DNA from 2 places in the Mesorhizobium sp. ESP-6-2 genome. Region 2 is predicted to be linked to the other one. Evidence: predicted binding sites of a transcription regulator. Region 2 holds the regulator's gene; the other holds the start of a gene.
What was found. Region 2 encodes PhoB, which activates phosphate uptake and scavenging genes when phosphate is short. Its sites were predicted from a motif close to TGTCATNNANCTGTCAT; they were not measured.

Region 1 (4,161 bases), 850 kb from region 2:
CGCGCACCAGGTCGGCCCGGCGGCCTTCTTCGATGACGCCGCGATCGGAAAGACCGACGGCCTCGGCCGGGTTCTTGGACACCATCGCCACCGCCTGCGGCAGGGAAATGCTATCGACGACGTCGCCGAGAAAGAAGGCGGACTGGATCAGGCTGAAGGGGATGTAGTCGGACGACAATATGTCGAGCAGCCCGTCGCTGGCCAGCATGCGCGCCGAGACGTTGCCAGAATGCGAGGCACCGCGCATGACGTTGGGTGCGCCCATCAGCACGCCGAGCCCGGCATCCTTCGAGGCTCTGGCGGCCTCCTCGGTGGTTGGGAATTCGGCAACGCGCACGCCTTGCTCGATGGCTTCGTCGACATGGCCCGTCGTCGCATCGTCATGGCTCGCAAGCACGATGCCGCGCTCGTGGCAGGCGGCGGCGATGAAGACGCGGTTCGGTCCCGAATTCCGTGCCGATTCGCCCATCCGCTTCTCGCAGAATTTCTGGAAATCGTGATCGGTCAGCTTCAGCTTGCGTTGGTAGTAGTAGGCGTAGGTTTCGAGGTTCACGAACTGGCGCTGACCCGGCGCATGGTCCATCAGCGAAGCGAGCTTCACCCGTTCGTCCGTCTCGAAATTGGCGAAGGCCCTGAGGCAATCCGGCGCCGAGACCTCGCAGCGCAGGTGGATGAAATGATCGGCCCGCAATCGATCCATCCGCACGCTGTCTTCGATCGCATCGGCGAGCTTGCGGATGTCGACGGCGTTGAGATCGGCATCCTCGTCCATGCCGACACGCAAGGCATCCAGCACGGTGGTGATGCCCGCGGTCGCCACTTGCGCGTCATGGGCGAGCACGGCGGCAATCGGGTTCCACCGCACCTTCGGCCGCGGCGCATAATGGCCTTCGAGATGATCAGTGTGAAGCTCGACCAGCCCCGGAATGATGAAATCGCCAGCCATGTCCTCGCCGGCGCGGACGGCGCCGGCGGATATGTCGGCGATCAGACCGTCACGCATCAGGAGCGAGCCGTCGATGATCTCGTCGGCAAGAACGATGCGGGCGTTGCTCAGAATGGTCTCGGCGGTCATTTCAGGCAGTCCTTGGTTTCTTCTGGCCTTTACGGCTTGTTGCTTCAGGCGGTTTTTCTGGCCGGACGGCGCCCGAGCGCGTGCTGGGAAAGCACCATGAACGGGGCGCCGGGTTCGGGCTCGATGAACAACGTCAACCCGTCCACAGGCACCGGCTGGCGCAGCACCTCGGCGAACAGGCCCTCGATTGCCAGGCGAAGACGAGGGCTTTCCTGTGGCCCGGCCCTGCCGGACAGCGTCATATGGAAGCGGAAGCTCTCGAAAACGTAAGGATAGCCCCATTGGCAGAGATTGCGGAATTCGCCCGGCTTCAGCGAGTCCGGGCTGCGCCGCTCGATCTCGGCCTCCGTCAACGGCGCGCGAAAGCGGTCGAAATCGCGCACCACATCATCGGCGAAGCGATTGAGCGGAGGCAATGGCGCCTCCGGCACCAGCGCGAAGAAACCGTCGATCTGGCTGACGACGAGACGCGGGATCGTCACAACCGGCATCGCCGCGGCAAAGGCGTCGAGCGCTGCGCGCAACGAGGTTTCTGTTTCATTGGCCGCTAACCGGAAAGGGGCTTTCAGCGTCGCATGAAAACCATAGCGCCGTGCCGATGCGGTGTGAAAGGCGACTTCCGCCGCCGACAAATCGCCCACCGCCTCGACCGGTCGCGTCGCGGCGCCGAACGGGTCACGGCCCAGCCAATTGGCGGCGATCCGCGCCAGCTTCTCGTCCTGCCGGGGGGTGAAATAGATGGCGTAGCGCATCGAAAATCCTCGTCAGCCCGTTGCCATAGGTGATTTCCATGACGGATTGACGAAGCTTTGAAGGGTTTTCGAAGGCAAATCGACCCCGCGGGTCCTTAGCCGACGATTTTTCCAAGCTGGACCAACAATTTCAGCCGAGACCCGGAACGGTCAGGCCTTCATCAGCCATTCGTGCTCGGGCGCATTGTGGAATTTCCACGTCCGCTTCGGGCCGGCCATGACGTTGAGGTAGTAGAGGTCATAGCCGTGGCAAGCCGCGCAGGGGTGATAGCCCTTGGGCACCAGCACGACGTCGCCGTCCTCGATCGCCATCGCCTCGTCCAGCTTGCGGGAGCCGTCCTTTTCGGCGTCGGTATAGACCCGCTGGAAGGCAAAGCCCTGCGTCGGGTTGAGGCGGTGATAATAGGTTTCCTCGAGATAGGATTCCTTAGGCAGATTGTCCTGGTCGTGCTTGTGCGGCGGATAGCTCGACGTATGGCCGCCGGGCGTGATGACCTCGACCACCAGCAGCGAATCGGCCGGTTTGCCCTCGGGCAGGATGTTGGTGACGTAGCGCGTATTGGTGCCCTTGCCGCGTACCTCCTGGCCGAGATCATCGGGTCCGATGACGCGAACCGGCAGGCCGCCGCCGAGGCCGGGCGCCGAGCACACCGCGAGTTCCAGTCCGGTATCAGCCGTCACCGACCACTCCGATCCCTGCGGCACATAAACCGACCATGGCTTGCCTTCGAAGGGCGACATGCGCTGTCCGAGCAGGCCGAGATCTTTGCCGCCGGCCGTGACCGTGCCCTTGCCGGTGACGAACACCAGGCAGATTTCGCGATCGTCCGTTGTCCCCGAAGCCGTTTGCCCTGATTCCAGCCGGTGCAGGTCGAACCCGACATAGGTCCAGCCTGCGCTTTGCGGGGTGACATGCGCGACGCGGCCGTGGCCCTTCCCGGCCTTGACGAGCAGTTTCGACATTGGGAGCTCTCCTATTCTATTGGTTGGCCAAGCCGGTCGTATGAAGGGGCCATCGCGAATGTCGAAGGTCGGCCACCCCCAAATTCGTCATCCTAGGGCGAAGCAGGAGCAAAGCTCCGTCGCGAAGACCCTAGGATCCATTCCGTGACCTCGACCAGGCGTTTCGGCCAATAGCCAACGTATGCAATCCGCCACGCACGCAGTCTCCGATCCACAGGATCGTCTCCAATCATTCCTTTGGTTCAGGGCCGGCCTTGGGTTCGCTAGTCTTCGGTCCGTCAGGCGTTGCCTTGCTCTCCTCGGCCGGCTTGTAGAGATAGAAAAACTGCCAGACGGCATAGCCGGCGAAGCCGAGCGCAATGACGCCCCAGAACGGCGTGCCGGAAGCGAATTCGATCACCGACCAGATCAGGCAGACGGCGACGACGGCGACGCGCCGCCAGAGCGGCCGGAAGAACGGGTGTTCATAATCTTTCATCGTGCCATCGAAGCTCAGCAAAACCTGTCTTCAGATAGACCGCGCGTGACGGTGAATCCAGTCCTCAGGCATTCGGGAAGCCCTGTGTCTCGACCGTGTAGCCGGCGGCCGTCATTACGCGCATCAGCTCCTTGTAGCCAACCTGCGCCATCTTGAGCGGCGGGTTCTTCTTCGGGTCCTGCTCGGCCTCGACCACGAACCAGCCTTCATAGCCATGATCGGCGAAACGCTGCACGATGGCGCCGAAATCCAGCGAGCCGTCGCCCGGCACGGTGAAGGCGCCAAGCGCCACCGCATCGAGGAAGGACTGCTTCGTGCGGTCGAGATTCTCGATCACGCCCATGCGCACGTCCTTCACATGCACATGGCTGATGCGCTTGTGGTGATTGTCGATGGCGCGCAGCACATCGCCGCCGGCAAACGCCAGATGGCCCGCATCGAGCAGCAGCGGAATGCCCGCTCCGGAATGGCGCATGAAGGCGTCGAGCTCCGGCTCGGTCTCAACCACCGCCGCCATGTGGTGATGATAGGAAAGCGGCATGCCTTGCTCGGCGCACCATTCGCCGAATTCGGTCAGGCGCCTGGCATAAGCCTTCATCTCGTCGCCCGAGAGTTTCGGCTTGGTGGCGAGCGGCTTCGAGCGGTCGCCCTGGATCGAGCGGCCGACCTCGCCATAGACGATGCAAGGCGCGTTCACCGCCTTGAACAGATCGATCATCGGCTGGATGCGATCCTTGTTCTTGCTCATCTCCTCATCGACCAGCGTGCCCGAGAACCAGCCACCGCACAGCGTGACGTCGGCCGCCTTCAGGATCGGCAGCATCACCTTAGGGTCGTTGGGAAAGCGCCGGCCCATCTCCATGCCGGTGAAGCCGGCCGAGCGCGACTGGCGC
Region 2 (4,161 bases):
TCATCGTCGGCACGCCGATCGGTGTCCTCGCTGGGACCTACATGGCCGAATATGGCCGCTTCTCGCGCCTCACCACCATCGTGCGCTTTATCAACGACATCCTGCTGTCGGCACCCTCGATCATCGTCGGCCTGTTCGTCTACGAACTCCTGGTGCGGCCGATGGGGCATTTCTCGGCGATCGCCGGCGCCGTCGCGCTGGCCATCCTGGTCATCCCGGTCGTCGTGCGCACCACCGAGGACATGCTCAACCTCGTGCCGAACGCCCTGCGCGAGGCCGGCGCCGCGATCGGCGCGCCGCGCTGGGTGGTCATCCGCTCGGTCGCCTACCGTGCGGCGCTGTCGGGCATCGTCACCGGCATATTGCTGGCCATCGCCCGCATTTCCGGCGAGACGGCGCCGCTGCTCTTCACCGCGCTCAACAATCAGTTCTGGTCGAGCAATCTCAACGCGCCGATGGCCAGCCTGCCCGTCACCATCTTCCAGTTCGCTCTCAGCCCCTATGAGGAATGGCAGCAGCTGGCGTGGACCGGCGCACTCATAATCACCCTTACGGTTCTCGGGCTGAGCATCTTCGCCCGCAGCCTTACCGGACGCAGAGAGGACAGATGAAACCGATGTTGTCCACCGAGTTGAACACGCCCGAAGTCGCGGTCGAGAAAGCCAAGATCGAGGTCAAGAACCTCAATTTCTACTACGGCCAGTCGAAGGCGCTGAAGGATATCAGCCTGTCGCTGCCTGAGCGCAGCGTCACCGCCTTCATCGGGCCTTCGGGCTGCGGGAAGTCGACGCTGCTGCGCGTCTTCAACCGCATCTACGAGCTCTACCCGAAGCAGAGCGCCGAGGGCCAGGTGCTGCTCGACGGCCAGAACATCCTCGACCGGTCGCAGGACCTCAACCTGCTCAGGACCAAGATCGGCATGGTGTTCCAGAAGCCGACGCCGTTCCCGATGTCGATTTACGAGAACATCGCGTTCGGCGTCAGGCTCTATGAGAAGCTCAGCAAGGCCGAGATGGACGGCCGTGTCGAGCAGGCGCTGAAGCGCGCGGCACTGTGGAGCGAGGTCAAGGACAAGCTCAACGCCAGTGGCCTCAGCCTTTCGGGCGGCCAGCAGCAGCGCCTCTGCATCGCCCGCACGGTGGCCGTGAAGCCAGAGGTCATCCTGCTCGACGAGCCTGCCTCGGCACTCGATCCGCTGTCGACCGCCAAGATCGAGGAACTGATCGACGAGCTGCAGGCCGATTATACGATCGTAATCGTCACCCATAACATGCAGCAGGCGGCGCGCGTATCGAAGCAGACCGCCTTCATGTATCTGGGCGAGCTGGTCGAGTTCGACCGCACGGAGAAGATCTTCACGTCGCCCCGCGAGAAGCGCACGCAGGACTATATCACCGGCCGCTTCGGCTGATCCCACGCACACGAGGACCAAGATCATGGCCGAACATACAGTCGCAGCCTTTGACGAAGATCTCGGACAGATCAGCAGGCTGATCCGCGACATGGGCGATCTCGCCTCATCGATGGTCGGCGGCGCCACCAAGGCGCTCCTGAATTCCGACAACGCGCTCGCCCAGCGCGTCGTCTCCGACGACGCGATCATGGATGCGCGCCAGCGCGAACTCGACGACCGCGCCATCACCCTGATCGCCAAGCGGCAGCCCATGGCGGACGATCTGCGCCATGTCGTCGGCTCGATCCGCATGGCGGGCGATCTCGAACGCATCGGCGATCTCGCCAAGAACATCGCCAAGCGCGTCGGCACCGTCGGCCTGGCCGCCACGCCGCGCAACCTGTCGCACTCCATCGATGTCATGGCGCAGCTGGTGCTGATCCAGGTGCAAGGGGTGATCGAGGAGTATGCGGCGCGCGATTCCGCGGCACTTGCCAAGCTGCGCGCCGACGATGAACGCATCGACGTCAAATACACATCGGTGTTTCGCGAGCTGCTGACCTACATGATGGAGGATCCGCGCAACATCACCGCCTGCACGCATCTTTTGTTCTGCGCCAAGAATCTCGAGCGCATCGGTGATCACGTGACCAACATTGCCGAAAATGCCTATTATGTGCTGACCGGCACGCAATTGCCCGCCAATCGCCCGAAGCAGGACGAGACGGCGATGTCGGCGCCAGCGGCGTGACGGCAGGGGTGACCAGTCGATGATCGCGCCACGCATCATGGTGGTGGAGGACGAGGAGCCGCTGGGTGTGCTGCTCCGCTACAATCTGGAATCGGAGGGTTATCAGGTCGAGGTGGTGACGCGCGGCGACGAAGCCGAGATCCGCTTGCAGGAGAATGTCCCTGACCTTCTTGTGCTCGACTGGATGGTGCCGGCGGTTTCCGGCATCGAACTCTGCCGCCGTCTCCGGATGCGGCCCGAGACCGAGCGGCTGCCGATCATCATGCTGACGGCGCGCGGCGAGGAAAGCGACCGGGTGCGCGGTCTCTCCACCGGCGCCGACGACTATCTAGTCAAGCCGTTCTCAACCCCGGAATTCATGGCACGCGTCAAGGCGCTGCTGCGCCGCGCCAAGCCCGAAGTTCTGTCCAGCGTGCTCAAGGTCGGCGACATCGTGCTCGACCGTGAATCGCACCGGGTCTACCGCAAGAAGAGCGAGATCCGGCTCGGGCCGACCGAGTTCCGCCTGCTCGAATTCATGATGCGCCACCCGGGCCGCGTGTTCTCGCGCAGTCAGCTGCTCGACAATGTCTGGGGCGAAACGATCTATATCGACGAGCGCACGGTGGACGTGCATGTCGGCCGGCTGCGCAAGGCGGTCAACAATGGCCGCATGCCTGACGTGATCCGCACCATTCGGGGCGCGGGGTATGCGATCCGCGAAGACTAGGGATATGTCACGCAACGTTCTCGCCTATGCCTGATTTCGCTTGTGCCCCCGGCGCGAAAATTTCCTGGTCGACGAAGGTCAGCGCGCGCATGGCGCAACCCTCGCGGATCAGCGGCAGTTCGTTCGGCTCGGTGTCGAAGGAAATCGATTTCGAGTGCTGGCCGCCGGCGGTCTGGGCGATCGCCTCGCGCAATGCCGGCTCGATCAGGTCGAAGGCGGCCGCGCTGACGCCGACCATGGCGACCGGCGCCGGATCGATCAGGGCGAACAGGCTGCCAAGGCCATAGCCCAGCGCCTCGCCGGCCTTGCGGTAGGCTTCGCGCTCCGGCCCGTCCTTTTCGCGCGCCGAGGCCGCCAGGGTGCGCATGTCGGCGTCGCTGACGTCGACGGGCTCGGTGTCCTCGCCAAGCTGCCTAGCGTTGCGCCAGATGGCATAGTTCCCGGCATAGGCCTCGACACAGCCGCGCCGCCCGCAGCGGCAGAGCGCCCCGCCGGGGCGATGGATCATGTGGCCGAACTCGCCTCCGGATGAATGGGTGCCGGTGAACAGTTCACCCTTCAACACCAGGCCCATGCCGATGCCGTGCGACAAAAGGATGGCGATGAAGTCGTCGCGGTAGCGCTGGGGATCGCGCCAGCGCAGCGCCACCGCCATCATGTTGCAATCGTTCTCCATGGTGGCGGGAATGCCGAACTCGGTCTCCAGTATGTCGGCGAAGGCGATGTCGGTCTGCGGCGTGATCGGCGACCACAGCATGGTGCGCGCATCCGTGTCGGTGATGCCCTGGATCGCCAGCGCGATACGGGCGATGCTGCCGACGTCGAGGTCGGGATCCTCGAACCGCCGCCTGACGATGGCCACACATTCGCCGATCAGCGCCTCGCGCGACAGGGTCAGCGTGTCCAGCCGGCGCTGCTCTTCAGATATCACCTGGCCGGCATAGTCGATGACTGCGACGGAGAGGAAATTCAGCGACAGCACCACGGTCATCACAGCCGCGGCTTCAGGGTTGAGGCTGAGACCGACCTGCGGCCGGCCGCGTTTCAGCGCACCGGCCTCGCTCGGCTTGCTCTGCGCCAGGATGCCTTCGCCAATCAGGTCGGAGGAGATCGCCGATATGGTGGAATGGCTGAGCCCGGTGGTCGCGGCAATCTCAGTGCGCGAGGGCTGCCCGGCACGGCGCACGGCTGCGATCACCATCGCCCGGTTGCGTCGGCGCAGATCGTCGTGGCGGATTCCGACCGACATTCTTCTCGCATCCTCCCGGTCGCCGCGTTCTCTCCCCAGGCCTCGACGACCGTCAAATA

Region 1: the regulator PhoB is predicted to act here: its motif matches at 1,866-1,882, upstream of LB532_RS04645 (DUF1045 domain-containing protein).

The regions. Positions count from the first base shown of each region.
Region 1 is NZ_JAIUGT010000001.1:934,696-938,856, forward strand. Features, by position in the region: gene LB532_RS04640 (alpha-D-ribose 1-methylphosphonate 5-triphosphate diphosphatase) at 1-1,075, opposite strand, end outside; gene LB532_RS04645 (DUF1045 domain-containing protein) at 1,120-1,827, opposite strand; gene iolB (5-deoxy-glucuronate isomerase) at 1,978-2,790, opposite strand; gene LB532_RS04655 (DUF3329 domain-containing protein) at 3,020-3,268, opposite strand; gene iolE (myo-inosose-2 dehydratase) at 3,333-4,161, opposite strand, start outside.
Region 2 is NZ_JAIUGT010000001.1:85,567-89,727, reverse strand. Features, by position in the region: gene pstA (phosphate ABC transporter permease PstA) at 1-611, shown strand, start outside; gene pstB (phosphate ABC transporter ATP-binding protein PstB) at 608-1,411, shown strand; gene phoU (phosphate signaling complex protein PhoU) at 1,437-2,144, shown strand; gene phoB (phosphate regulon transcriptional regulator PhoB) at 2,164-2,853, shown strand; gene LB532_RS00415 (ROK family protein) at 2,861-4,102, opposite strand.